3 regions of the Lysinibacillus sp. A1 genome follow, and region 2 is predicted to be linked to each of the others. Evidence: predicted binding sites of a transcription regulator. Region 2 holds the regulator's gene; each other region holds the start of a gene.

Region 1 (10,251 bases), on a different contig from region 2:
CCGCAATTTTATTTGCCTTATATTGTAAATATTCATTTTTCTTTACCCATTCAAAGAGCTCGTCTATCTCCTCGTTTGTACAAAGCGTTGTAAATATATAAGAATATGATTTAGCATGTATTGCCTCAAATGCATCAAAAACGGTTAATACCGCCTTTTCCTGTAAATCATCTGTATAAGCAGCAACACGATTCATTCCTATATTCGTCTGAACGGTATCAAGCAAAGTTAGTCCTGCAAACACCTTTTTATATGTGTCCTGATGCTCAAAACTTTTCCACTGCTTAATATCTTTACTCACTGCAATTTCTTCTGGAAACCAAATTTGCTTCCATTGCTGGTCCCAGAAAATTTGAGCAAGTTCACTAGTTGCCTTATTCCAGTTGACTGCCTCATACACTATATTTGACATGCTACACACTCCTCTAAGCTTTGTAATCGTTGACGAACATAGTAAACGGACTTGATCCCTTTAACCCATGCATAAATGTATACTTTAGCTAGTTGTTCTGTTGTCCAATTGTCAGTGACATAAAGAGTCATTGAAATACCTTGGTCAACGTGTTTTTGAGAAGCTGCATATAAATCAATTAAATCATAAGGATCAACATCATAGGCCTCTACATATAAATGACTGTTTTCGTTTGTTAAATGTGGCATTGGATAAATCGTGCGACTATCTGCATAATCACGAACCTCTACACGCTCTGTACAAGGAGAAATGGATGCCGTACAGCTACGAATATACGAAATACTGCCTGTTGGTGCTATCGCTAAACGATATGAATGAAATAGACCATATTCCATAACATCTTCCTTTAATAATTCCCACATTTTATTAGTGATAATTGGAATGTTGCCAAGTGCTTTTAACACAGCGGGTGATAGCTCTTCTTCATTCTTATTTACATATTGATCAAAATAGCTACCTGAAGCATAATCGCTATCTTCAAATCGGTAGAACGTTTCTGCTTTTTCTTTAGCCATTTCCATCGATGATTTAAGCGAATAATAGTTCATTGCTTCCATAAAGCGGTCCATGAAATCAATAGAATCTTTCGAGCCATACATGATGCCCTCCGTAACAAGATGTCCATGGAGATTCATACAACCTAGCCCTACTGAGTGCATTAATCGATTCGCTTTTGCCACTGATGGGACATTTTTGATGTATGTCATTTGTGACACATTTGTTAATAAGTGCATAGCTGTATCGATTAATGTTTCAAAATCATTTACTTTACTCGCTGCATGAATATCAATTGACCCTAAATTACACGACACATCTAACCCATATTCGTTAGGCTGATCTTGATCTGTAATGACACTAGTTTCTTGAACTTGTAAGATTTCAGTACATAGGTTTGACATTTTTACACGACCGATATTTTTTAGTGGATGTACTTCATTGACATTATCATCAAAAATTTCAAAAGGATAACCTGATTCAAATTGAGCTTTTTTCACCTCAGTATAGAGTCTACGCGCATTCAAACGTTTAATTTTACGGATTTTAGGATTATCAAGTAGTTCATAGTACATTTCTGAAATTGAAATTTCCGACATTCGTTTACCATATACTTTAAAAATATCATATGGACTAAATAACACTATATCTTTATCACGTTTCATCAGATCGAAGAAAATACTTGGAATAATAATTCCTGTTGATAGTGTTGCGAGGCGAATTTTATCATCAGCATTTGGTTTTTTTGATGAAATGAAATTCTCTATATCTGCATGGAAAATATTTAGATAGACAACTCCTGAGCCATTTCGTTGACCAAGCTGATTAGAATAACTAAATGAGTTTTCTAATAATTTTGCAACTGGGATAACACCACTTGCACGATTTAGTATTTCTTTAATTGGATCACCTAAAGGACGTAAATCCGTTAAGTTGACCCCGACCCCTCCGCCTAGGCGTGAAAGCTCTAAACAATAGCCAATATTTTCAGCAATACTATTCATAGAGTCATCCATTGATAATTTAAAGCAGCTTACTAATTCACCACGGGCTTTTTTCCCACTATTTAATGCAGTAGGTGTTGCAGGCTGATAGGCTTCCATCATTGCTTCAACAGAACGTTTTGCTAGCACTGTGTTCCCTTGTGCTAAGTACAAAGCAATAATGACAATACGGTCCTCATATTTTTCTAAGATTTCTTCACCATCACGACTTTTCATAGCATAGCTGTCATAAAATTTGCTTGCACTCATAAATGACGGGAAGCGGAAATTATAATCATATGCTTTTTTGTACAGCTTCTTTATAAAATCCATCTCGTACATGTCGATAAAATCTTTTTCGTAGTATCCCTCATCCACTAAATAGCGGATTTTTTCCTCTATATCTATAAAATAACGTAAACGTACGTTGACATATTCTAAAAAGTAGCGGCGAGTAGCCTCACGGTCCTTTTCTAACTCTAGTAGCCCCGTTGTACTATAACGATTCAGTACGTCATTATTAAGCTTTAAATAAGTTTTCATCCCATTACCCTCGTTTCATAAAACGTTTGTATTGCTTCATAATCTGTTTGATTGCCACGCAAATCTAATTTCCTCACTAAGGGTACATGATAGGTAGTAGCAATTTTCTCCCCAGCACCACCAAATACATGATGTCCGAAGTTACTATTGCCACTAGCAACTACTCCTTTACAAAAATCTCTATTTTTTTCTAAAAAACGTTGGACTTTTGCTGGAATGTCACCTAATCCATCTGTATATGTAATTAAAAGATAAGGCTTATTCAAGCTTAATTCCTCAGAGAGTTCAATAGATTCTGCCCTTAATTTAGAAACTACATTACGGACATTTCCTGTACGACTAGCGTAAACGATCATAGTGTGATCATCTCAATACGAGAAACAATTTCCTGAACATCACCTATAAATGTTTCATCCACCTCTAAAACAGGCACACTTAAAAAACCTGCATCTATAATTGTTTGTTTCGCTTGTTCATCATGATCAATATTAACAATTTCTGCTTCAAGTCCTGCTCGTTGTAATTCGGATTTTACCCATAGGCATTTTGGACAGATTGTTTTCGTATAAAGTTTCATAGTAATCCCTCTTTTCATAAAATAAAAAAGCTACCTCTTCTAGAGAGATAGCTTAAATGGAAACGTTAACATACTAAAAATACTGACGTTCCCATCTCTTAATCCCCGAAGAAATGATAAATTTGTTTTATATAGGCAGGTCTCCTGGCTTTGCTTCAATCTCTGATTTCCTTCCCATGCGAATGCACAGTGGTTATAATCATCGTCAGCTTAACAGTTGCGGGGACAGCGTCGGAATAGTACCGAACTTCCCTATTAAACTACATATAGTAGTACCTACACAAAACGAACACAATATATTGTTTTTCGATAGTTTTAAGTGTACCATCCTTTATATAAAAAGTAAATCGAGAAATAAAAGTTCATCAATTTGAGACTATTCATATTTTCTGACATATCCTTGTAAGAACGAACTAAAATATAATCATATAAGCACGAATGCGATAGCATTATTTTATTAAAAAATAAGAAGTAAAATAATAGTCGCTTATTTACCTAAAAACGTAGCCACCCTAGTAATTTTATACATAAAAAAGGCATCTTTCCTTTACAGTAAAGATGCAATTATGTGTAAAACTATGAGTATGATGTAAATCTCGCATCCTACTCCATACATCCTATCTTCGTAAATTTTTTTATTGTACTAGTCTAAAGTAGGACCCCTCTCTTGCGATGATGACACATTTTCGTTTCGTCATAACATAACGACGACTACTAAAATGTGCTCAACCTACAGGCGCGAGGAAACCAATCGTTCTACCCTTTTCAACTAATTTACAATGAATATGTACCTTTTCTAGTTATTCTATATTTATTTATAGTATAACATATTCAAGTTCATTCTCCGCCAGCTTGATTAGTCCTATTAAAAATAGCTGATGAATTTTATATGACTCATCAGCTAACCATAAATTTAAAACCTTTCTATTGTTATATCCATATTTATGCTTGTAGCAGCCTTAAAACCTTCCGCAGCTGCAATCATTAAAGAAGAGGGACCACCCTTTTCCGTTTCACCTGCAGTATATATCCCAGCCGCAGTTGTACGTCCAGCACCATCAGTCATAACTGTTCCATTTTCATCAACTTGACAATTTAGCTGTTTAGCAAATTTATTGGGACGATAAAAACTTGGCACAACAAATCCACCAGCTCTTAAAATATTTTCACCTGTTTCTAATTCAACACTCGATAAGTTACCATCATCCCCATGTAAATCTTTAATAGTATTTGTATACACCTTAATTTTCTTTTGTTCAAAATCATTTTGAACCTTCTCAGAAAGTTGATGACCATTCGTAAAAACGATTAAATCCTGTGACCAATTAAAAACCAATTTCGTCATATGACTAATATGCTCCTCGTTTTCTGCAATGATAGCCAATGGCTTGTCTCGCAGCTCCCAACCATCGCAATATGGACAGCTAAATAAACTTTTACCATAATATTGTCTGATTTGCGGGAGAGGAAATTCCTCTTGTATTCCAGTAGCTAACAGTATTTTTTCAGATATATAAGATTTATTTTCCGAAGTATTGACTAGAAATAAACCAGTTATATCATCTTTAATTATTTCTCTGACGGTTTGATCCATCATTGTTATAGAAGGATAAGATTCTATATCTTTACTTGCGAGATTCTTAAATTCTTGTGGCTTTATCCCATCTCTTGTTAAAAAACCATGTGACTCCTGAGTTACACGATTTCGATTTGTTCCATTATCAACTAGTGCAACCTTTCTGCGCGCTCTTCCTAATGTTAAGGCAGCACTTAACCCAGCAGGGCCTCCACCTATAATCATACAATCATATTGATTCATCATTATTTCCCTCCACACCACAATATATTAAAGACCTTTAATATCTACAATTAAGGCAAAAGACACCGCTAATTATATGTATGATATCTTTTTCGTTCCATTTGTTAAGCCCATTATATATTAGTCCTTGATCTCAATAAAAAAGATACAGTTTAGCTGGTTGGGTCTAATCACTCTATTAAGGACTTAACATATCTATAATATCTATTTATTTTTTTCTCGTCAAATTTTTGGTTTGAATGTTTGAAATACTGTCTAAGCACCGTTAATTGAAGTACATCTATTCACTTTAGAAAAGTAACTCCGTTTATCTACTTTATGGAGATGAGCCCAATCTCCATTTTTCAATAGTTATTGATGAAAAAAGTAAAAGCCACTCCAATTGTATTTGGAATGGCTAAATATGATCCATGCAGTCTAAATTAACAAGTCCCTAAATGATTGACATATGCCTAACATTCTTACTGCAAGTAGTTATTACTTAAATTCAATTTCCTCAGCCGAAGCGCCTTTTGTATACGTTATAGTGGCTCCAGCAGGTAAATTACGAATTTCTTTTACATTTTTTCCTTCGATAATAATTTCACCAATCGCCGTACCTTTAAAATCAAAAATCGCATTTCCTTTTTTAGGACTGATTGTTACAGTTTTGTCTGCAAATCCTTCACCATGAAATTCGGCATATTGACTAAATACTGCAATTCCATTTTTAATATTAGTATTTTTTCCTAACGTTAATGAAATACTTGGACGATTCATTATTAATTTACCAGTCTTATAGTTATTAAAGCTATATACATTTTCAGGTACTATTGGTGTTGGTATTTCTTCTTTTCCTGCTTTCAAATCAATTTGAACTAATACAGGGTCATGATCCGATGCTCGCCCCTGCGCTTCTGTAAAGTTCGCATTAATATGAATCATGTCTATGGCCGTAACGTTAGCAAGATTATTCGAAACTAAAATATGATCCAACACTTGATTGTTCCCTTGGAAGAAGTACGTAAAACGATCAGTCTCTGGGGCTTTATCCACCATATTCGTTAAAACATCACCTTTTAATGTTTCAAGTGCTGGTGTGAATTCAAAGTCATTCATGTCCCCTGCTACAATGATATTTATATCCGGATTGATGGCAAGACCTTCATCGATAAAATCATTGATGGCTTGAGCAAGCTGACGACGTTTTGTTACTGATTCTAACACTGGCGGCTGAGTTGGTCCCCACAGTGAACCATCGCCTCCTTTAGAATTTAAGTGCGCTCCTATAATGACTACATGCTCTTCCTGGAATTTGAATTCCGCCGCAATTGGTTTACGTGTATCTGCAAATTTAGTTGGATCAACAAAGCCTGGATTTAAAGCAAGGCTTCCATCTGCTGTCCACCCATTCGCTTGGTCACCCGCTCCCTTTGTACCAGTCACTAAAGAAACACGTGTCGGATTATATAAGTAGCCTACACGAATATTACCACCAGGCGCACCGCCTACTGTATTGTTAATAGGCATTACGTCAATCCAATCATAAGCAGGTCCACCAGCAGCTTTAATCGCATTAATTAATCGCATATAGCTTTCAGATGCATCAGCATTTCCTGAATCATTTTGTCCATCATTATCTTGTACTTCGACTAATGTAATAATATCTGGTGACTTCATATTTTTCACAAATGTCGCTGCAATTCTGTCTACTTTTTCATTAGATGTATTGGCAGGATTATTCGAAAAGTTTTCGATATTATAGGAAGCGACATTTAACTTGTCCAATACTGGTTCAAGATGCGTCACTTCTTGCTGAAGATTTGCCTTTGTCACATCAGGAAAGACTTTATTCGTGTTCAGTCGATAGCCGTCTGTAAAGTTTTCTACAAATCCGATAAGTGGATCATTAAAACGATCACCCGAATCATAATTTTTTCCAGCTACCCCTTCAAGCATAATTTTTTCTGGATTATAATCGTCGGCTGCAATATTTAAACCGCCATTCACATTAAATGTATTATTTGTTGTGCTCGGTACAACAATTGGTGAATCATTATTATAAATCGGTCCAATCACTCTCGCATCCGGGAATGATACTCGCATATATTCAATAGATTCCCAAAAATCAATACCATCTTCTTGTGGATCAAAAATTGCAAAGCCATCATTATCAATAATTTTATTTGGTGGGAATAGGTCCTCTCCAATAACAAGTACTTTTGGAACTTCTGCTGTACCTGTTTTTGTAATATTCGTTGCAGAAATTTGCGTATCTCTTAAACGAGAGTTTCCACCCACTTCAGTTACATTCCCTGATACTTTAATAACGTCCCCTACTGCTACATTATGTGCCGACTTACTTACTCTGATCGCTGTTGATTTTACGCCATCGAATGTCGAATCGCCCTCTTGCATAATGAAGCTACTTGAATTAATAACGAATGTTACAATTCCTTCTACATCACTTACTGTTAAATCGACATAAGGTGATATATGGCTTGCCCCTTGAATATCGCTAATTGTGGCATTTTCAGTATCAATAATCTCATAAACAAATGTAGCAATCGCACTATTCGTTAAACCTTCTTTCACTGCAATCGCTTTAATCGTCAACGGTTTATGAACAAGAATTTCCCCTGTATATTTTGTACTAGCTGTAGTAGGTGTTGAGCCGTCCACTGTATAATAAATCGTTGCATCTTCTGTCATGGTAGAAAGTGTAACGTTCGTACCAGCTGTTACCCCACCAACGTGAGAAGCTTTAATATCCTGAACCTTTGATACATCTTCAATAATGCGAATAGGGAGTAGTTGATGATTTGTATATTGACCAACAATACCGGTAATTTCCCCATACGTTTTTCCACTTACTAAACCTGAGTCACGTGTTTTATCGTAAATAGCAAATGTGCCTACATCATCAGTTCCGGTAAAATTTTGACCTGAACCAGTAATGGCTACATTTTTAATCGTTACTAATTTTGATTCATTGTCTTCTGCAACCTCAATACTTTTAATAATGTTTGCCCCTGGTAGTGTAGAAGGAATAGGCATGCCAACAAGCGAAATATTCGTTAATTGCTTTAGTCCGCTATATTCAGCAACTTGACCTTGCACCGTCACCAAATCGCCGACATTTGCAGTAAGACTATCTACAGGGTAAATTGCAATTGCCGCACCCTCTTCATCTTGAATGTGAGCAGTAGCAGTTTCTAATTTTGCTGTTACAATACCCGATACGATTACTACTTGTCCTATTTCTTTATTACGTGCTTCCGTAATTGAAATAGTGGCTGGCGCATCTTTAACTGTAAAATGAAAAGATTTAATTTCGCTATTGTTTAAACCAGTTGCTGTAGCAAATGCTTTGATCGTCATTGCTTCATTTACAACAATGCCCGCTGCTGCATCATAAACCTCACTAGCTGTTGACGGTTCAGAACCATCTATCGTGTAATAGATTGTTGCCTTTGGTGTATCTGTTGACAATGTTACTTTTGATCCTGCAAAAACTTCACCCGTTGCTGGATAAGCTTTAACATTCGCTACTTGTGTAGGCTCATAGTTTCCTACTAATTGGAAGCTTTCCGCGCTTAACGTTTTTAATTGATAGGTCCCGTTAAAAATGGAAGCAATCCCTGTCACTGTAATTACATCATTGTTATTGAATCCATCTGCTTCAAATTGAGAGAACTGATAGCCTGTACGGTTATCATGGCGAATTACTAGCTCGTTATTTTCTGCATCAACGGCTTTAAACTCATATGTTCCATAAGTACCAGATGACGCTAAATCTTTAATCTTCACATTTTCAAGTGTAATTAATGTACCTTGTAAGCTGTCTTCAAGTGGTAGATTCACTATTTGCGGTGCAGGTGCTGCCCCTGTAGAAATACGTTCAATTGTCGGTGAATTAAATTGAACTTCACCATTAAATGAACTCGTTTTCCCTTTAATTTTGACAATATCTCCAACAGCTAAGCTCCCTGCTTCTGTAGAACTAGAGAAAACATAAACACCTGCAGACTCATCCTGTACATAGAAGGCCTTGCCTCCCCAGTTACCAGGTTTTGTCGTAACCGTCCCTTGAATTTGATATGTTTGGTCTTTTCCAACAGCTGCACGAGCTTCGGCAATTGTTCCTTCAGTGACTGAAGGATTAGCTGGCTCAGTCTGTTCCGTAGGATCAAGTCCAACAAAGTCACTCGAAGTGGTTTCTGTCGTTTCCGCCTTTACCACTGTTACGTAAGGCAAAATCATAGATATTATAAGTAAAAATGATAAAGCTATTTTAGAAACGAAATTAAATTCATATTTCTTCATTCGTTAAGCTCCTTATGATTTTTTATCGTTCATCCTTTTCTCTATTTTGCAAAGGAATTTACGTGAAAGTTATTATTCAATTACTGTGTGTCCTTCAACAGTTAATCCATCTAAACTGATGTTTACATTTGGTGCATCAATGATTAAATCTCCTGAAATCGTACCCGTACTACCAGTTGGCATGAAAGTATAACTCCCTTTAGCTGTTGGAGCTGTTATCGTTACATTTCCCTTCAAGGTATGACCATTCAAATCAAACATTACTAAATCTATTAACGTTATATCTGTAGTCACTGGAGCCATTAACTTAATTAAATCTCCTGCTTTTGCTTGTTTTAATGCTTGTTTTAATTCTTCAGCATTCTTGACATTAAATTCATTCACTTTTTCTGGTGGAATAACTGGATCGGGTGCTACATTTCCTCCGCCAGTGTTTGGAAGCCCAGTACTTGGTGAAGAACCATCAATAACAGCCTTAATTTGCGAAGCAACTGCTGCATAGTTCGTCATAATCTTTGTTACAGTTGAACCCGCTGGAATCGACAACGTATTGATCAGTAATCCTGAACCGATTGTAATTCGAGCATCAGCGTTTAGAACCGATAAATAATTAACTACACCACCAACATTCAACGCTAATTCCACGGCCGTTGAAAGCAATAGTCGTTCAAAATTTACATTTCCAGTCATTTTCAGTTTTGCCGTAGATTCTATTGTTACCTTCTTTACAGCTCCCTCAATATGTATAGCAGAAATAGTAGCTGTAATAATGATTTCTGGAATAACCGTGTTCGACATAATTGAGATATTATTCCGTTTGACATAGACTTTTCCTGTTTGCGAATTTTTGATTGTCAATACAGGTGTAGTTTGACTTACATTTGTATTTTCTAATGAAGCTTTTGCTCCATCTATGGCTTCTGCAATTAGATCGCCAGTAATTGTAGCACCATCAAATGCCACTTTTGTTTTAACGTTTGAGCTAATAATTGCATTTCCAGTAATCGATACATTTTTAACTATCACAGCATCGGCATTAATCGTAATTGAATCGAGC
Region 2 (10,251 bases):
ACCTTTACAGAATATAAAGGTGGACGACAAAAGACGCCACCAGAATTATCGGAGCAATTCCCTTATATACGCAAGCTAATTGATGCTTATGGAATTAAACAATATGAACAAGATCTATATGAAGCGGATGATATTATTGGGACGCTGGCAAAAGAGGCTTCATCACAGGATATGGATGTTATCATCGTATCTGGAGACCGCGATTTAACACAGCTTGCGACAGAGCAAGTAACGGTTTATATTACGAAAAAAGGGATTACGGAAATTGAGAGAAACACGCCAGCCTTTATTGCCGAAAAGTACGGTTTAACGCCCCTACAAATTATTGATATGAAGGGCTTAATGGGGGATTCTTCAGATAATATTCCTGGTGTGCCAGGTGTTGGCGAAAAGACGGCTGTCAAACTATTAAAAGAGCATGGCTCCGTTGAGGCACTTTACGAGGCGATGGATACATTGAAAGCTTCTAAGATGAAAGAAAAGCTCGTAGCGAATGAAGAGCAGGCTAAGATGAGTAAGAAGCTGGCAACGATTTTTACAGATGCCCCAATTACCATTTCACTAACTGATCTCGCGTACCATGGACCGAATGAAGAAGAATTGATCAATGTATGGCGTGAGCTCGGCTTTAAATCACTGCTCGAGAAAAGTGATTTTACTGTGCAGGAGCAAGAGCAAGCACCTTTTGATTTTGAACAAATTCAAGAAGTACGACAAGAAGACTTACAAGATGTGATGGCTGTACATGTTGAGCTAGAGAATGAACATTACCACACTTGTGCGCTACTTGGAATGGCCCTATCTGATGGGACCAAGACTCAATACATTCCTTTTGACATTGTGGCAAAATCAGATATTCTTCGCCGCTGGTTAGAGGACTCCTCAAAAATAAAATATATGTCTGATTCCAAAGCATCTCAAGCAGCATTAAAACGAGCAGGTATTCAATTAGCTGGCGTTGACTTTGATTTAGTGCTTGCTTCATATATTAATAATCCTGGACTTAGTGGGGATGATGTTGCCACTCTTGCAAGGGAGCTTGGGTATTATGATGTACAAGCTGATGAAACGGTCTATGGCAAGGGAGCCAAACGTGCTATACCTGAAATAGATAAGCTTGCACAGCATGTTAGCCGAAAAGCTTATGCTGTCTGGTCATTACAGCCGAAGCTAGAAGCATTATTAAAGGAAAATGAACAATTTGATCTTTATAAAGACTTGGAATTGCCACTGGCAGCCATTTTAGGTGAGATGGAAAGTGAAGGCATTACCGTTAACCGTGCTACGCTCGAAAAAATGGGCCAAGAGCTTAATGAAAAGCTTGTTGTGCTTGAACAAGAAATTTATGCGGTGGCAGGAGAAACGTTTAATATTAATTCACCAAAACAATTAGGTGTTATTTTATTCGATAAATTAGGTTTACCTGTTATTAAAAAAACGAAGACGGGCTATTCAACGGCTGCTGATGTATTAGAGAAGTTAAAATCCGAGCATGCCATTATTGAATATATTCTGTTATATCGTCAGCTTGGTAAATTACAGTCTACTTATATTGAAGGGTTGCTAAAGGAAATCCATGAAAAGGATAGCAAGGTGCATACTCGTTTCCAACAAGCCTTAACCGCTACAGGACGACTAAGCTCAACAGATCCAAATTTACAAAACATCCCTATCCGTTTAGAGGAGGGACGTAAAATCCGTCAAGCATTTGTCCCTTCAAATGAGGATTGGATACTGTTTTCGGCGGACTATTCTCAAATCGAATTACGTGTACTCGCACATATGTCGGAGGATAAAAACCTTGTAGAGGCCTTCCGTGAAGGAATGGATGTTCATACACGAACAGCGATGGATGTATTCCATGTATCCGAAGAGGAAGTTGATAGTAATATGCGTCGTGCAGCGAAGGCTGTTAACTTTGGGATTGTTTATGGTATCAGTGATTATGGTCTATCACAAAATTTAGATATTACCCGTAAGGAAGCGGCAACGTTTATTGAGAAATATTTCGCTAGTTTCCCAGGTGTTAAACAGTATATGGATGATATTGTGCAAAATGCGAAGTTCAATGGCTATGTTACAACAATTTTAAATAGACGTCGTTATTTACCAGATATTACGAGCTCAAACTTTAATTTAAGAAGCTTTGCAGAGCGTACGGCGATGAATACCCCAATTCAGGGAAGTGCTGCGGATATTATTAAAAAAGCGATGATTGATATGGATGCTCGACTAAAAAAGGAAAATATGCAGGCAAAGCTACTTTTACAAGTGCATGATGAGTTAATCTTTGAAGCACCTAAGGAAGAGATTGCATTGCTAGAAAAAATTGTGCCAGAGGTAATGGAAAATGCAATCGAGCTTTCCGTACCGCTTAAAGTAGATTTTAACCATGGTTCGACATGGTATGAAGCAAAATAAGGAGGGGTTCAAATGCCTGAATTACCAGAGGTAGAAGGTGTCGTCCAGGCATTGAAGCCAAAGGTTGAAGGACGTACAATTCAACATGTAAAGCTATCTGAAAGGGTACACTTTTCTTTTAGTGAGGGGAAACAATGTATTGTTAAGCAAGCAGAGCCTGATGCATTTGAATTAACGTTGTCTGAAATGACGATTACAAAAATTGAACGACGTGCGAAATATATTTTCTTTCACTTATTGAAAGATGAGGTTCCTTATGTACTTGTTAGTCACTTAGGAATGACAGGTGCATGGTTTGTTGTGAATTCACCAGAAGACATCGATGAAGCAAAATTCCAAAAGCATATCCATGCTACATTTAAGATGGCTGATGGTGGTTACTTAATTTATTCAGATATACGACGCTTTGGTGAACTTCGATTTCTGACAAAAATTGAAGATCATGTACCATTAACAAAAATGGCGCCAGAGCCGTTTGATGAATTAGCGTGTGATTTTTTTATAACAAAATCAACATTATCGAAATATGCGAATAAAGCAGTAAAAGAAGTGATTATGGATGGGCAAGTCGTTTCGGGCTGTGGCAATATTTATGCAACGGAGGCGCTGTTTGCTCAAAAAATTCATCCTGCACGAAAAATGAATCGTATAAGTGAGAAGCGTAAACGAGCACTATTTGAGGAGATCGTTGCTGTTTTGCGTCAAAGTATTGAAGCGGGTGGTTCAACCATCTCTGATTATCGAAATATTAATGGGGAAGCTGGGAGCATGCAGAATCGTTTGAAAATGTATGGGAAAAAGATATGCCCAACATGTGAAACGGCAACAAGTCAGATGACGATTGGTGGGCGAACATCGGTTTTTTGTCCAAATTGTCAACATTAAAGGGGATTTAACAATGATTATCGGACTTACAGGAAGTATTGCAAGCGGAAAAAGTACAGTAGCAAAAATGATGCTCGAACTAGGATTACCGATTGTTGATGCAGATATTGTAGCGCGAGATGTCGTCGAGCCAGGAACGGAGACACTGGCATTTATTGCAGAAAACTTCGGCCAAGATATTTTACTAGAGGATGGCAATTTAAATCGGACAATGCTCGGAGATATTATTTTTCATGAGCCTGCCAAACGCAAAATTTTAAATGATATTATGCATCCGGCCATTAGAAAGGAAATGCTACGACAACGTGATGCCTACTTAGAGGGTGGCCATGAGCATGTTGTCATGGATATTCCCCTGTTATTTGAAAGTAAGCTTCAGCATTTTGTAGAGCGTATTATTGTAGTGTCGGTAAGTGAAGAGGTTCAGCTTCGACGCTTAATGGAACGCAATCATTTATCAAAAGAGGATGCCTTAGCACGCATGCACTCACAGTTGCCTATGTCTGTCAAAGAAAAGGGAGCTCATGCGGTCATTTATAATAATGAGAATCTGGAAAATACAGAGGAACAATTAAAGAAAATTCTAGCTTTCTGGGATGTAATTTAAAGTGTTTCGAGCTAAAAGTGTGTAGTAAGTAAATCTTGCTACACATTTTTTTATGGGCAAATGCCATAATAAAAGATAATTTTTCAGAAAATAAGAACTTTTATAATATGACTATTTAATGTTCATCTTTTTTAAAATTGTGTTATACTAATCACCATAAAGTATATAATTAATCTGAGTATGTACTCACAGGAGGATTTTTAAATGACAGTATCAATTGCTATTAATGGTTTCGGACGTATCGGACGTATGGTTTTCCGCCAAGCGATCGTACAAGAAAATTTAAATATTGTTGCTATTAACGCTAGCTATCCAGCAGAAACGTTAGCACATTTGATTAAGTATGACACAAATCACGGAACATTTGAAGGTACAGTAGAACCAGCAGGCGATGCTTTAGTTGTAAATGGCAAACGTGTTCAAATTATTAGCGAACGTGATCCATTAAAATTACCTTGGGCTACAATGGGTGTTGATATCGTTATCGAAGCTACAGGTAAATTTAATGAACGTGACAAAGCAGCAATGCACTTAGAAGCTGGCGCGAAAAAAGTTATCTTAACAGCACCTGGTAAAAACGAAGATGTAACAATTGTTTTAGGTGTGAATGATGACAAACTTGATATTGCTAAACATGATGTAATTTCAAACGCTTCTTGTACAACAAACTGCTTAGCACCAGTAGCAAAAGTATTAAATGATACATTTGGTATTGAAAATGGCTTAATGACAACTGTTCATGCTTATACAAACGATCAAAAGAACTTAGATAATCCACATAAAGATTTACGTCGTGCACGTGGGTGTGCACAATCAATTATTCCTACATCTACAGGCGCTGCCAAAGCATTAAAATTAGTTCTACCTGAGTTAGAAGGTAAAATTCATGGTATGGCACTTCGCGTTCCAACACCAAATGTTTCTTTAGTTGACCTTGTAGTAGATTTAAATACAGATGTAACAGTTGATGCTGTTAATGCAGCATTCGTAAAAGCTGCAACAGAAGGTCCAATGAAAGGCATTTTAAATTTCTCAGTTGAACCACTAGTATCTTCTGATTACAACACAACGACTTACTCATCAACAGTTGATGGGCTTTCCACAATGGTATTAGGTAACCGTAAGGTGAAAGTACTTGCTTGGTATGACAATGAGTGGGGTTACTCTGCACGCGTGGTTGACCTAGTGAAAAAAGTGGCTAATGCATTAGAAACGGTAAACGCATAATATATTCATTTTGAGCACATTGAAATCTAACTGGTTTCAATGTGCTTTTTTTAAAAACTTTCCTTGTACTTTAGGTGCTTTAGGTTTATCATGAGCTCACTACGTGAATGCACTTTTCTTATATGTAGGAAATTTGTTATAATAGAAATATTAAATTGTTGTAAACCAGGAGAGTAATTATATGAGATGTCCATCTTGCCAATTTAACGGAACGCGTGTTGTGGATTCGAGGCCAGTAGATGATAATAAAGAAATTCGTAGACGTCGTGAATGTGAGTCATGTGGCTTCCGTTTTACAACGTTTGAAAAAATTGAAGAGACCCCATTAGTTGTAGTGAAAAAAGAAGGTTCACGAGAGGAATTTAGCCGTGAAAAGGTACTTCGTGGACTTATTCGTGCCTGTGAGAAACGCCCAGTTGCGCTTGATATACTGGAGCAACTTGTCCTATCAATTGAAAAAGATCTTCGTCGTATTGGAAATTCAGAAGTACGCTCAGAAGATGTCGGTGAATTGGTAATGGATCGCTTAGCCAAAATTGATGAGGTGGCGTATGTCCGTTTTGCATCGGTCTACCGACAGTTTAAAGATATCAATGTCTTTATCGAGGAGATTAAAGATATTATTCAACGTCAAACGGAGCAGAAATCATAGAAAATAGAGAGGATGAATGACGTTGATTCATTTATTTAAGGAATTGCAGCCTGGCGATCCTTTTGACATTCGTCTACCTCATGCATTTTCTACTCAAGAGCGTCAATTAGTAACATTATTCTATCAACCGTTAACGGGCTCAGACCCTATTAGCCTTTATTTAACTTTATGGGCAGAAGCAGAACAGATACCAAAGCCGCAAATGACACATTATTATTTAATGAATGTGCTCGGACTGCCTATTGGTAAAGTGTTTGAGGCACGTATAGCCCTTGAAGCGATTGGTTTACTACGTACATGGAAAAAAGAAAATGCTGGTGAGCGAAGTTTTTTATATGAGTTACAGCGCCCATTAGATGCGGAAAGCTTTATGAAAGACCCGTTGTTGTCGATGTTTTTATTTAGCAAAATTGGAGAGCAGGCATATCGTAATTTACGGCAACGGTTTATATCCCCTGTGAGGGACGCGGATTTTAAAGATGTATCTCGTGCCTTTATAGATGTCTATAAGCCCGTTCATTCCAATATTCCATCAGATTTACAAGTAGATACGAATCGTAAGGATAAACAACAAAAGGTGTATCCTTTTTATTTGGAGCAATTTGACTTCGATCTGTTGCAAGCAGGTTTATCTGAGCAACTGGTGCCATCCAATTTACTGACATTAGAAGTTCGTGAGGCTATTGCTAAGCTGGCATTTTTATATCACTTAACAGCGCTTGATATGCAAAAAGTAGTGATTCTTGCTTTAGACGATGATTTAGGGATTTCCCAAGAGCGCTTACGCAAGGCAGCTGCTGATTTCTATAAGTTAACGATGTCAAAAGAGCCACCAAAAATAGCGAGAGTTAGCGAGCCATTGCCAGTAGAAGAAACTGGACAAAAATCAAAGGATCAGGAGCTACAACACTATTTAGAGACTACGGCTCCTATTCAAGTGTTGCGTGACATTAATAATGGGAAAGAACCTTTGCAAACCTCTGTACAACTTGCCGAAAGTTTAATTGTGCAGCACGGCATGCCGATTGGGGTAGTCAATGCGTTACTTGAGTATGTTATGTTAACAACGGATATGAAGTTACCTAAAAAATATGTGGAAACAATTGCGGATCATTGGGTTCGTAAAAATATCCAAACGGCTAAAGAAGCAATGGAGCTTGCACGCCAAGAGCATGATAAATATACAACTTGGAAAAATAAACCTCAAACAACCACTAAAACGAGCCAGCGAGCTAAGGGACGTTCAGGACATCAACGAGAAGAAAAAGTCCCCGAGTGGTTTTATAAACGTGATGAGAAACAAGAGGAAAGTACTTCTAGCACGATAGATTTTGAAAAAGAACGTCAAAAAATATTAGAGATGCTAGGGAAAAGTGAATAGTAAAGAAGGTGAGCAACAATCGAACCTATAAATGGACCATTAAAACGAGCTATTAATGTACCCTCGTTTCAAGAACGCTATGAAGCCATGCGACGTGAAATTTTAGAAAATCCACGCGTCCAAGAATTTCTAGCACGTCATGCAGATGAATTAAGCTACGATAATATCGAACGAAATTTACCTAAGCTCCATGAATTTATTAGTCAATCTACGGAATGCTGTGGTTGTGATAACACAGAACATTGTACAAACTATTTAAAAGGCTTCCTTCCTACTTTAAGGGTAGTTCGGAATACAGTTGAAATTGATTATGTACGCTGTGAGCAAAAAATTAGAGAAGAAGAGCGTCGGGATGTCGCGAATATGATTGCTAGTATGCATATGCCTAAAGATGTGCTTCAAGCAACGATTCACGATTTAAGTATTGATGATGAGTCTCGAGTGATGATCGCCCAAAAAGCAGCGCAATTTGTTAAAGCGACAAAAGAATCGGGTCATTTACCATCAAAAGGTTTTTACTTATACGGTAAATTCGGCGTAGGGAAGTCTTTTGTACTTGGTGCACTTGCCAATGAATTAGCGTCTATTAAAATACGTTCAGTTGTTGTCTTCGTGCCAGAATTTTTACGGGAAATGAAAAATGCTATTGGCGATAATACATTGAATGAAAAAATAGACTATATAAAAAAGGCTCCAGTTTTAATGCTCGATGATTTAGGGGCAGAAACAATGACCGCATGGACAAGGGATGAAATTTTAGGGACTATTTTCCATTATCGAATGGCTGAGCAATTGCCAACGTTTATTACATCTAATTTTAATTATGGAGAATTAGAACACCATTTAGCCCAATCGCAAAAAGGTGATATTGAGGTTGTCAAGGCGGGCCGTATAATGGAGCGTATTAAAGCCTTAACAGAGCCAATTGAAATGCGTGGCAATAACCGTAGAATGTAACATTGGTAGTTGCATTTTTCGACAATCGAGCGTATACTGACTCATATACTAAATATCAATATGCATTGATGAGGACATGAATTTTGTGTATCAGCTTCTAGAGAGGGAAGTCAACGGCTGAAAGCTTCCTAGTATGAACGCATCATTTACTACCTACTGAGCAGCGAAAGGGATAATCTTTCGCCGGTCCCTAGCCCGTTAGCTAGCCTTGAGCTTCGTCTGACTTGATAAGTCGGAAGGAAGAAGGGTGGAACCACGAGCATACGCTTCGTCCCTTTCGTGAGGGACGGGGCTTTTTTATTTTGTGGAGAGACCTCGCTCAATTCGAGGTGAAGAGCGCTCATATAAGCAGCCATATCACTTGATTCATTAGTCAACATTTCATCAATCATTATGTATTCAAACAATAACAAAGGAGTGCAACGAATATGTCAGAAATGATTAAATTAACTTTCCCAGATGGCGCTGTAAAGGAATTTGTAAAAGGTACATCAACAGATGACGTAGCCTTATCAATCAGCCCTGGCTTACGAAAAAAAGCTTACGCAGGTAAAATTAATGGTGTATTAGTAGATTTAAAAACACCAATCGAAGAAGATGCTGCCATTGCCATTATCACACAAGATGATGCAGAAGCACTTGAAATTTTACGTCACTCAACAGCCCACTTAACTGCACAGGCAATTAAACGTTTATTTCCTGATGTAAAGCTTGGTATTGGTCCTGTTATCGATGGTGGATTCTACTACGATATTGATTCTCCTACACCGATCACTGCCGAAGATCTACCAGCAATTGAAAAGGAAATGAAAAAAATTATTGCTGAAAATCTAGAGGTAGAACGTAAAAATGTAAGTCGTGCGGAAGCACAAGCAATGTATGAAGAAATTGGCGATGAATATAAACTAGAATTGCTAGAAGCAATCCCTGCAGATGAGCAAGTGTCCATTTATTATCAAGGGGAATTTTTCGATCTTTGCCGTGGTATTCACGTACCATCTACTGGTAAACTTCGCGAATTTAAGCTGTTATCATTAGCAGGTGCCTATTGGAGAGGAAACTCTGATAACAAAATGCTACAACGTATTTATGGTACGGCGTTCTTCAAAAAAGAAGAATTAAAACATCATCTACAAATGTTAGAAGAAGCAAAAGAACGTGATCACCGTAAAATCGGGAAGGAATTAGAGCTATTTACTACTTCTCAAAAGGTCGGCCAAGGTTTACCACTTTGGTTACCAAATGGTGCAACAATTCGTCGTGTTATTGAGCGTTATATCGTCGATAAAGAACTATCTCTTGGATATAAGCATGTTTATACACCTGTATTAGGTTCAAAAGAGCTTTATCAAACTTCAGGTCACTGGGATCATTACCAAGATTCTATTTTCCCACCAATGGAAATGGACAACGAGACATTAATTATGCGTCCAATGAACTGTCCTCACCATATGATGGTTTACAAAAATAGCATGCATTCTTACCGTAGTTTACCATTACGTATTGCAGAGCTTGGTACAATGCACCGCTATGAAATGTCGGGAGCAGTTTCTGGCCTACAGCGTGTACGTGGAATGACTTTAAATGATGCACATATCTTTGTTCGTCCAGACCAAATTAAAGCAGAGTTCCAAAAAGTCGTGCAGTTAATTTTAGAGGTTTATAAAGATTTTGATTTAAATGATTATTCATTCCGTTTATCGTATCGCGACCCTGCAGATACTGAAAAATACTTCAATGATGATGCTATGTGGGAAAAAGCACAGAGCATGTTAAAAGAAGCAATGGATGAGCTTGGCTTAGATTACTTCGAGGCAGAAGGTGAAGCAGCCTTCTATGGCCCTAAACTGGATGTGCAAGTAAAAACAGCAATCGGTAAAGAAGAAACTTTATCAACTGTTCAGCTAGACTTCTTATTACCAGAACGTTTCGATCTAAGTTACGTTGGGGAAGATGGCAAACCACACCGTCCAGTCGTAATTCACCGTGGCGTTGTATCAACAATGGAACGTTTCGTTGCCTTCTTAATTGAAGAGTATAAAGGTGCATTCCCAACTTGGTTAGCTCCAGTGCAAGTAGAAGTCATTCCAGTATCGAATGAAGCGCACTTCGATTATGCAA
Region 3 (10,251 bases), on a different contig from region 2:
TCAAACATAATAACTTCACGCTTCTATTCGCCTCTTTCTATGTACTTGCCATTTATTTTATCATACACGGCGCATACAGCAACTAATTTCCTTTTTGCGCCGTATGCTCTCTCTGATGAAAATTGGCTGTTTCTAACAAGAAGCGTAAAAGGCAAACCACGACAACTATGAATGGAATCGAAAGCTTTTTAAAGGAAGAAAGTTGTAATGGTAAATCTAATGCAATCCATTCTAATAGAATCGTTACAAAAAGCCCTAGCAGTAGCGAAGAAAAGACCGCCGGAATGACATAGACATAGCGCATAGTCATATATACAAACAATCCGATGATAAATAGAAGAAAAATAAAGAAGGTCCAGTGAAATAATTTAGAGCTTTCTTCAAACCATCCCCATTTTTTATAAAAACCAATCGGATGCCATTTAATAAGATTAAAATAATGCAAACCTTTTAAGCACAATGCTAAAACAAGCGCATTTACAAGTGACGTTATTGTCCCTATTTTCACAATATTTCCTCCTTTGCCCACTAATCATTTCCTAAAATGTACGATTAGTGTAGCCATATAGAAAATTTACTATGCGTAACTGTAGAGGTTTTTGACTAAATTTAGTACAATGGTACAGTTGAAATATATAAAGAGAGTGGTGTTAGCCTTGAGCAATTCACCTGTATACGGGGGACAAGCACAATTAGAAGGTGTGATGTTCGGAGGAAAGGATCATACAGTTACAGCCATTCGTCGTAACGATGATTCCATTGATTATTATCATTTTAAAAAAGTACAAAAGCCTATTTTACAAAAGCTTAAAAAAATCCCATTTGTTCGAGGCGTTGTCGCGTTGATTGAATCAGCAGGCTTAGGTTCTCGTCATATGCAATTTGCAGGGGATCGTTATGATGTAGTACCTGGTGAAGAAGAAGAAAATAAAGAAGAAGGATCCAAACTTCAAATGATACTTGGGGTTGCTGTAGTAGGTATTCTTTCCTTTTTATTTGGAAAATTTGCCTTTACACTAATTCCAGTTTTTATAGCTGATTTTTTCTCTAAATGGATTGAAGGAAAAACGGGCCAAATTTTACTTGAAAGCGGTATTAAACTACTATTACTGCTCACATATTTATATTTTATCTCGTTAACGCCTCTCATCAAACGAGTATTTCAGTACCATGGTGCGGAGCATAAAGTCATCAACTGCTATGAAGCTGGTTTAGACGTTACAGTTGAAAACGTCCAAGCACAATCACGTCTACACTATCGTTGTGGTAGTAGCTTCATTCTTTTCACAGTCTTTGTCGGCATGTTCTTATATTTCTTCGTGCCAACTGACCCGCTATGGCTACGTATTTTAGATCGTATTTTATTAATTCCAGTAGTACTAGGAATATCATTTGAAGTATTACAGGCAACAAATGCTTGCCGTAATATTCCTGTATTACGATTCCTTGGCTATCCTGGTCTATGGCTTCAATTGCTAACAACTCGCGAACCAAAGGATGATCAAGTGGAAGTTGCCATTGCATCCTTTAATATGCTACTTCAAGTAGAGCAACAGCCAGAAATAGCAGCAACATTAAATCATGATTAAGGAAAAGGCAGTCCCAACGTAAGTTGTTGGAACTGCCTTTTTTATATAGATGCTAGCCTTGCATTTTTCGTTTAAATGCCATAATCGCAGCTCGATAAACCTATCCAAAGGGATGAATCGGACAACTAAATTTATTTAGAATCTTTCCTACTGACTGTAAGGGCAGTAAATATCCCCATCATACTAGGCAGAATACTGAATAATAAAAACAGCCAATTATTTGTTAGGATCGAGATAATGGTAAAAATAAGTAGTGATGCGACATTGATACTTATACCTAACTTCACATAAGAAGGCTTAAAAGGTATTGGTCTGTACATGTTGATAGTCAAAATGAGCCCAATGATCGCCCAGCTCCCTAAGTGTACAAATAAAAGGACAGCTAAAACCATGGCAGTGCTTAATTTAATCCCAAACACTACTAAAGAAAAGAAAATATAAATTGCTGCTAACGTCAAATACCATGAATAAGATTTCGCCTTTTGCCAAATATGGTCGTGTACTTCATCTAACCCTCTATTTTTCTTCGCCTTTTTCCTTCCAAACCACCAGCCAAGGATGCCAAAAATCATCCCGCCGTACAGTCCCAAAATACCCCCTATAGAAAATCCCATTACGCCATTCCCTCCTCTTCGAAAATAAAAACTTCCTCAATCGTGCAGTTGAACGCTTTTGAAATATTGTAGGCAAGCTCTAATGATGGATTGAATTTTCCCGATTCAATTGCAATGATAGATTGTCGTGAGACACCCACTACCTTAGACAAATCCTCCTGCGTAATCTTTTTCGATTTCCGCAATTCACGAATTCTGTTTTTCATAATGCCTCCTCATAAATGTAAAGCAAACTGTACATTTAGTAATAAGTAAAGTTTACTTTACATCTTTTATTATGTCAAGCTAGCTTTACAATTTAATTTTTGTTTAAACAATGAGATTTGAGCCGGCTTTGCGTAAAAATCCGTTTATTAAAACAGGAAATAAAAAAAGCGTGTTTTGAAAAATCAAAACACACTTGGGATCTCCACACTATTTATTTAGCGTAATCCTTTCTATTTCAACACTTTACTATGAATAATATTTATAATTTTCTGTTGAGCATCTAGTGCTTCGGGGATGGGCATGACAACAAACACATGGTTCATTTTAGGATAAACAAAAGTTGTAATATCAATCCCTTGCTCGCTTAGTTGTTCATCAAACTTTACTGCATCTGGATATAAACTTTCATGGGTGCCAATAAAATGAGTAATACTCGCTAGACCTTGAAAATCACCATAAATTGGACTAATCAGAGGGTCCTTTAAATCCTTATCAGCTGCCCATAGCTTTGTGATGACCCCCATTCCTTCACTAGCTAGCATAGGGTCCTTTTCTTCATATTCAGGGATAAGAGGATTTTCTAGACTTAGGTCAACACAAGCCGATAGTAAAATAATATCTTGTGGCTGTGGCAAATGATTTTGCTTTAAAAGCTGGGCCAAACCAAGTGCTATATTACCTCCTGCAGAATCTCCTATAATAGTTAATTGACTGGCACTTTCAACCGTCTCTAAAATTTTATTATAGAGATGCAGCATTTTTTGGTACGTGTCCTTATGATTAAAATGAGGTACTTTTGGATAAATCGGGGCAATAACTTTTGCCTGTAATGCTTGTGCTATTTTATCCATGAACAGCCAGTGTAAATTTAACGGTTGATTCGTCCAAGCGCCACCATGAATATAGAGAATCACTTTTTGTTTCGAGGACTTTTGATCATTTAATGTAAAAACTTGCATATCCTCAAAAGTTTGTTCATCCTTAACACTTAAAAATTGGACATCATCTCCAATGACATAGGGCTGATTATTCACAGTTGCTTTTTGCTTGATGAACTGTTTAGCATTTTCAACACTAGAAAAGCTCACTTTATTACTCTGGGAAAATAACAACTTTTCAAATTGAACACTTTCTTCAGAGCGCTCTCCATTAAAAATCACTACACTCATTACTTTCTCCCCTTTCACCATTTTTTTACCTAGCTGGATGTATGAGAACCCTTAACAAACAAGCCTTAAATCAAATGTCATAAGCAAGTCCCTTACAAAATAAGGGTTGTCATCAAACTTTATTACACTTGACCGAACATTATTTTAATTCCACAAAATGGCGTATACTCCTTCAAATTTGCCTGTTAAATATAAAATATCTATCCGCTTCTTTGAAGAAATAAAGCTGGGTTAAAATGAATGAAGTTCCCAAAGCGTTTTTTGAGAACTTAATTTTGCTTACCGTATATCCGTATGAACCCGAATCAGTATTATTTTTTATTTTTCAACTGTAAAAGTATAGGTGCTATATTTAGTAGGATAGAAACAATTGTCAAAAACCATAATGCCCTTTCCATACCTGGTACTACATCCTCTAAAGCTGCCCAATCTTCCTTCTACTTGTACCCAGCTAGATACAAAACTATATTCCGAACAAAGTGTCAATGCTGTAAATGATAACCCCATTGCCATCGCTAGTTTATAATCTTTACCTGTTGTATACATGTAAAGATTTATAAAAGTTGCTACTATAGCAATAAGTCCGAATAGTAACCACATTATTCTACCTCCCTTTTCAATATAGACATAAATTGTAATGAGGATGTTCCCAGCCCTTAATTGGAAATTATTGTTATCATCATTGTAAATCCACACTATCCTGATGCGACTCCTATATATAAATGTTGGATTGGTAATGATTCATTCTTGCTTTAATGGAGATTTCACCATAAGGTCATATATTCCAACATAATCAGCCTATTACCAGAAACATTGTTATAAAAGTATCCCACTCTTCCTTTAAGTACAATACTAATCGGCACCAGAACTTTGTCCAAACCCATTCATCAAAATCCTCTCAATAGATAATGAACATGTAGTCGAATAAGTTTTTGATTCTACTGAAGTCATATCAAACCTATAATTTTCAGAAAAATATAAAAAGCAACCTCTTACGGCCATAATACCGAAGAGGTTACTTTTAATCAAAATTTATTACCGTTATCATTCTTTTATTCAAAGAAACTAGAACATAAAATTTACAGGCCGCATTTTAACTGTGCGCCACAGTTTGTACAAGTATTACAGCCGCCCATTTCCTCGACTGTTCCTTTACGACATACTGGACATGTATTTCCTACGTCCGAGCCAATTACCGTCGTGGACTCTAGTGCTTGAATCGTATCAACTAATACGACTGGACGTGTTGTATGTTCTTCTACTAATTCCTCCTCAAATGATAGTTGATCCATATCATTTTCTTCGGCTTTTAGCGTAAGTACCTGTGAATCACGGCTACCATCCACATAGACCGTACCACCTTTAGCGCCACCTTTATATAGTCGCTCATATACTTTTTCAACTTGTTGTACAGTATAGCCTTTTGGCGCGTTTACTGTTTTAGAGATCGATGAATCAATCCATTTTTGAATAATACATTGTACATCCGCATGTGCCTCTGGTTTTAGCTCCATTGCCGTTACAAACCATTCTGGAAGCTCTTGCTCATTAGCCTCTGGATGACGATCTAAATATTCTTTTACAATTTCAGCTTTCACTTCAATGAACTTACCTAGACGGCCAGAACGGTAGTAAGTGAAGGAGAAGTATGGCTCAAGACCTGTTGCTACGCCTACCATTGTTCCTGTTGAACCTGTTGGGGCAACCGTTAATAAATGGGAGTTACGGATACCTGTTGCTAAAATTTGCTCCTTGATGTGAGCAGGCATTTTTTGCATGAAGCCTGTTTCTGTGAAAGCTTTACGTAAACGAGCTGTTTCTTCGTCAGTAGCACCTACTAAGAATGGAAAGCTTCCACGCTCTTTAGCAAGCTCTGTAGACGCCTCATACGCGGTTTCAGCAATTGTTTTAAAGATTTCATCGACTAAAGCATTACCTGCTTCAGAACCGTATTCTTTCTCACAATAAATGAGTAAATCAGCTAGACCCATTACGCCTAGACCAACACGACGCTCACCTAGTGCTTGTACACGGTTTTCCTCTAAGAAGTATGGAGTTGCATCAATAACATTATCCTGCATACGAACACCGACACGAACCGTTTCACGTAGTGCTTCGTAATCTACAGTTTGGTTATCTTTATTCGCAAATTGTGCAAGGTTTACCGCTGCCAAGTTACACACTGAGTATGGCGCAAGGGGCTGTTCCCCACATGGGTTAGTTGCAACAACGCTTTGACCATATGCCTTTGCATTCGTCATATCATTCGCATTGTCGATAAAGAAAATTCCTGGCTCTGCAGAGTATGTTGCACATACGTTAATTAAATTCCACAATTCTTTCGCTTTGATCGTGCGATATGTGCGGATTTTATAGCCCATTTTCTCCCATTCACGAACGTCACCAACATGATGCCATTCTGTGTTGTAAGCATGCATTTCTTCTTTCGAGTATTCTTCAACCGCTGGGAAACGCAGTTCGAAATCAGCATCGTTTTCAACAGCTTCCATAAATTCTTTTGTTAATGTTACGGAGATGTTTGCACCTGTTAAAAACTCTGAGTTATGCACAGTATATGTGCCACCATCACGTAATTTATTTTCAGCCTCACGAATAATGGCTGTATCAAATCCACCTAAACCTTCAATGCTTTTATAGTTTACAATGCCTTGATACATAGCTTCTTCCTGCATAGAAAGTGGCTTGAAGTTTAACTTCTCTTTCGCTAGACGAATGATTGTTTCATCGGTTGTATTTTCAATTAGGTAACGCAGAATACGAGGGTTTTGCATTTTCGAAATAATAAACTCCACAATATCTGGATGCCAATCGGCAAGCATAATCATTTGTGCTCCACGACGTGAGCCACCTTGCTCTACAAGATGTGTTAATTTAGCAATATCATCTAACCAAGAAACAGAACCTGATGATTTACCGTTTACACCACGTGCCAATGTGTTGCGTGGACGTAATGTGGAACCATTTGTTCCTACTCCACCACCACGGCTCATAATTTCCATTACTTGCTTACGGTGATCACTAATACCTTCACGTGAATCCGCAACAAAAGGCATTACGTAACAGTTAAAGAATGTTACATCTGTTTCAGATCCTGCTCCGTAGATTACTCGTCCAGCAGGAATGAACTTTAAGGACACTAATTGCTCATAAAATTTTTCAAACCATTCTTGGCGTTTTTCTGGTGTTTTTTCAACAACCGCCAGTCCTGTTGCATTTCGTTTAGCGATTTGTTCATAAAAAATCTCAAGAGGCTTCTCTAGCACGTCAATTGAACGCGTAATCACACCCGTTTCTTGCTCCTGTGGATCGTCTAAAACGCTACGATAATCTTCCTCAATCAAAATATCAGCTGTTTTTGTAGTCATGTCCAGCTTTTGAATTGTCCCTAAACCACGTGCAGGGAATTTTGGATCAGCTTTTACCGTTAAAACAACAAAGTCACCGGCTTTTAGTGTTTTCTTTTCTGTGTCTTTAAACGAGTAGCGATCGATCATGACAAGTCTTGATACACCTTTGTGCGTGATGTGCATATCAGGCGTTACAGGGTGTACCTGCGGGAATTGTTCGATATCTTTGTTTAACTGTTCAAATTGATTGTTTACATCGGGTTGATGATTTGTGAGTACCATCGTTTTGCCTCCCTTACAAAATAAATACACAATATCATGTGTTGTTAAACACTACATATTGTGTATATGTCTTTAAAAAAGATACTATATATAGATTTTCAATTCAACTCTTGCTTTTTTCAATAGAATCGTAACTACTTGTAATAGCAAGGATTGAACACTTAAAAATATTTTTTTATACCATTTTTTACTTTTTGAAGTTCCACTCATCAGATGCATATTTTTTTTCTTCTAATGCACGGACATATTTTAACTGCTCCTCAGAAAGTGTAAATGGTTTTAATTCAATTTGCAACGATTTTGCAAAACCATCTCGAAAAGCAGTCACACATTGTTCAACTGTCACAGGTTCATCCACAAGACTGTTAATCGCTACTGCTTTCTCTGGTAATTTTCTGCGCATACGATCCTTCGCTTCTTCACTCGAAAAATTAAAGACCGATAATAATTTCTCCTGATCTAAATCTAATAAAATGGCACCATGCTGCAATATAACACCTTTTTGTCGTGTTTGCGCACTTCCTGCTATTTTTTTCCCTTCAACTACCAGCTCATACCAGCTTGGAGCATCAAAGCATACTGCACTTTTCGGACTCTTTAAGTCTGCTCTTTTCTCCTCTGTATCAGGGACACTAAAATAGGCATCCATACCTAAGTTATGGAAACCTTGCAAGATGCCTTCACTTAGCACACGGTACGCCTCTGTCACTGACTCTGGCATATTTGGATAGCTTTCTGTTACGATGACACTATATGTGAGCTCATGCTCATGCAGCACAGCTCGTCCACCAGTTGGTCGACGTACAAAACCTAAGCCTTGCTCACGGACAGCATCTAAATTTATATCTTTTTTGGCTTGCTGAAAATAACCGATTGATAATGTTGCCGGTTCCCACTCATAAAAACGAATGACTGGTGGAATTAACCCCTCACTATGCCAATCAAGTAATGCTTCATCTAGTGCCATATTAAAAGAAGGACTACATTTCCCTGAATTTAAAAAATACCAAGTTGTCATATGTTCATCTCCTACAATTTATAAAAATACCTCAGGCCCCACCTGCGGTTCAACCTTAACGAAGATTACGTTACAGTTCAAGTTGTGGCTTTTCAAACGATATCGACGAATTCGCCACAATCTAGTTAATTTTATCAAACTCATTGGACTATCGCTAGCGCATCTTTTATAATAATAAAGAAGATAGAAAGGGGTAAGAAAATCTTGGACATACTTATCACAATCGGTGTCGTTTTAGTAGTCGTAATTGCATACATCGGTATTAATGCACTAAGACTCAAAAAAGCTGTAACCAACTTAACACAAGAACAATTTATTGAAGGCTATCGTAAAGCGCAGCTAATCGATGTTCGTGAACAAAAAGAATTTGATGCTGGTCACATTCTTGGCGCACGAAATGTTCCTTCCACAACATTACGTCAACGTTATAAAGAAATTCGCCCAGATTTACCAGTATATTTATACTGTCAAAATACAGGCCGTAGCTCACGTGCTGCACTATTTCTTAAAAAACGTGGGTACAACCAAATTTACCAACTTCAAGGCGGCTTCAAAACTTGGACAGGTAAAATAAAAGCCAAAAAATTTTAATATTTCCCTAAAAAAAGTCGTCTCAAAGAACTAGGAGACGGCTTCTTTTTATACAAAAAATTCAGAGTTTCTACTATATTATATCTATTGCAAAATTTTAAGCGGCTATTTCTTACACTCGTTCATACTATAATGATCCTCTTCCTCTCACTTGTCCCCTCTTCATTTCTTCACATAAACCTTTCGTATTTGCGCATACTACGAAAATCTTTGTATGTCCAAAAATACTAATTATCGTTAGTAATTTTCATTTATACACTACATTCTTCTATTTTTCTGAAAATAATATAAATTTCTAGTTGAATAATTGTAAAAGCACTGCTAGGATATATAATATCTTAAAATAATATTTATGATAAAAAATTAATAAGCTATGAATGCTATGGATCAAACTATAGCAGGAGCAGTTCTGGAGAGAGCGCAATGTGCGTCGCCGAAGGGTTCACTATCTCAGGCAAAAGGACAGAGGAGTAATAACAGCTTTTTTAAGCGATGCCATATGATGGTTACGATGATTTCATGAACCATCCGTGATCAAATGGTATTTGTTATTCTGACGTTTTTCCGAGACTAGTGTCACAACTAGTCTCTTTTTTATTTTTCCAGTCATCATTTTTTATGCATCTTTGGGGGGATTAACGTGGAACAGCAACAATTAAAACGTGAATTAAAAAATCGCCATGTACAGCTTATTGCCATTGGTGGGACAATAGGAACCGGCTTATTTCTAGGCTCTGGGAAAGCCATTGCATTAGCAGGGCCTTCGATCATCCTTGCCTATTTAATTGTCGGAACGGCACTCTTTTTTGTTATGCGTGCATTGGGCGAACTATTACTTTCGAATTCAGGATATACATCATTTACGGATTTTGCCTCCGAATACATAGGGCCATGGGCAGGGTATGTAACAGGCTGGACCTACTGGTTCTGTTGGATCATGACGGCAATGGCAGATATTATCGCTGTGGGGGTTTATACACAATATTGGTTTGATATCCCTCAGTGGGTTCCAGCTATTGGTTGTTTAGTAGTATTACTACTATTGAATTTATTAACGGTCAAACTATTTGGGGAGTTAGAATTTTGGTTTGCTATCATTAAAGTAATTACCATTGTGGCGCTCATTATCCTTGGTCTTATTATGTTAGTGACAGGCTTTCAAACAAGCTCTGGGACGGTTTCAGTAGATAATCTTTGGGTCCACGGCGGCCTGTTTCCAAATGGAGTATATGGCTTTTTAATGGCCTTCCAGATGGTTATTTTCGCTTTCGTCGGTGTGGAATTAGTAGGGGTATCGGCAGCCGAGACTGCGGACCCACAAAAAAACATTCCTTCTGCTATTAATAAAATACCATTCCGAATTTTACTCTTTTATGTAGGGGCACTGTTTGTCATCCTATGTATCAATCCATG

The links. Region 2 encodes NrdR, which represses ribonucleotide reductase genes. Its sites were predicted from a motif close to AACACNATATATNGTGTT; they were not measured.
Region 1: PI85_RS03720 (glutaredoxin) is a predicted target of NrdR. The motif match lies at 3,327-3,344, and genes of this name have one in related genera.
Region 3: PI85_RS09325 (vitamin B12-dependent ribonucleotide reductase) is a predicted target of NrdR. The motif match lies at 7,277-7,294, and genes of this name have one in related genera.

The regions. Positions count from the first base shown of each region.
Region 1 is NZ_JSZM01000005.1:113,381-123,631, forward strand. Features, by position in the region: gene nrdF (class 1b ribonucleoside-diphosphate reductase subunit beta) at 1-412, opposite strand, end outside; gene nrdE (class 1b ribonucleoside-diphosphate reductase subunit alpha) at 400-2,493, opposite strand; gene nrdI (class Ib ribonucleoside-diphosphate reductase assembly flavoprotein NrdI) at 2,490-2,849, opposite strand; gene PI85_RS03720 (glutaredoxin) at 2,846-3,070, opposite strand; cobalamin riboswitch at 3,187-3,365, opposite strand; gene PI85_RS03725 (NAD(P)/FAD-dependent oxidoreductase) at 3,984-4,889, opposite strand; gene PI85_RS03730 (chitobiase/beta-hexosaminidase C-terminal domain-containing protein) at 5,367-9,194, opposite strand; gene PI85_RS03735 (S-layer homology domain-containing protein) at 9,267-10,251, opposite strand, start outside.
Region 2 is NZ_JSZM01000001.1:169,153-179,403, forward strand. Features, by position in the region: gene polA (DNA polymerase I) at 1-2,421, shown strand, start outside; gene mutM (bifunctional DNA-formamidopyrimidine glycosylase/DNA-(apurinic or apyrimidinic site) lyase) at 2,434-3,306, shown strand; gene coaE (dephospho-CoA kinase) at 3,320-3,913, shown strand; gene PI85_RS00760 (glyceraldehyde-3-phosphate dehydrogenase) at 4,118-5,140, shown strand; gene nrdR (transcriptional regulator NrdR) at 5,322-5,792, shown strand; gene PI85_RS00770 (replication initiation and membrane attachment family protein) at 5,809-7,173, shown strand; gene dnaI (primosomal protein DnaI) at 7,201-8,130, shown strand; gene thrS (threonine--tRNA ligase) at 8,559-10,251, shown strand, end outside.
Region 3 is NZ_JSZM01000011.1:316,534-326,784, forward strand. Features, by position in the region: gene aroQ (type II 3-dehydroquinate dehydratase) at 1-19, opposite strand, end outside; gene PI85_RS09295 (hypothetical protein) at 83-508, opposite strand; gene PI85_RS09300 (DUF1385 domain-containing protein) at 618-1,589, shown strand; gene PI85_RS09305 (hypothetical protein) at 1,721-2,203, opposite strand; gene PI85_RS09310 (helix-turn-helix transcriptional regulator) at 2,203-2,409, opposite strand; gene PI85_RS09315 (alpha/beta hydrolase fold domain-containing protein) at 2,641-3,579, opposite strand; partial or broken gene PI85_RS09320 (hypothetical protein) at 3,891-4,179, opposite strand; gene PI85_RS09325 (vitamin B12-dependent ribonucleotide reductase) at 4,659-7,229, opposite strand; gene PI85_RS09330 (biotin/lipoate A/B protein ligase family protein) at 7,417-8,247, opposite strand; gene PI85_RS09335 (rhodanese-like domain-containing protein) at 8,452-8,838, shown strand; glycine riboswitch at 9,238-9,314, shown strand; gene PI85_RS09340 (amino acid permease) at 9,479-10,251, shown strand, end outside.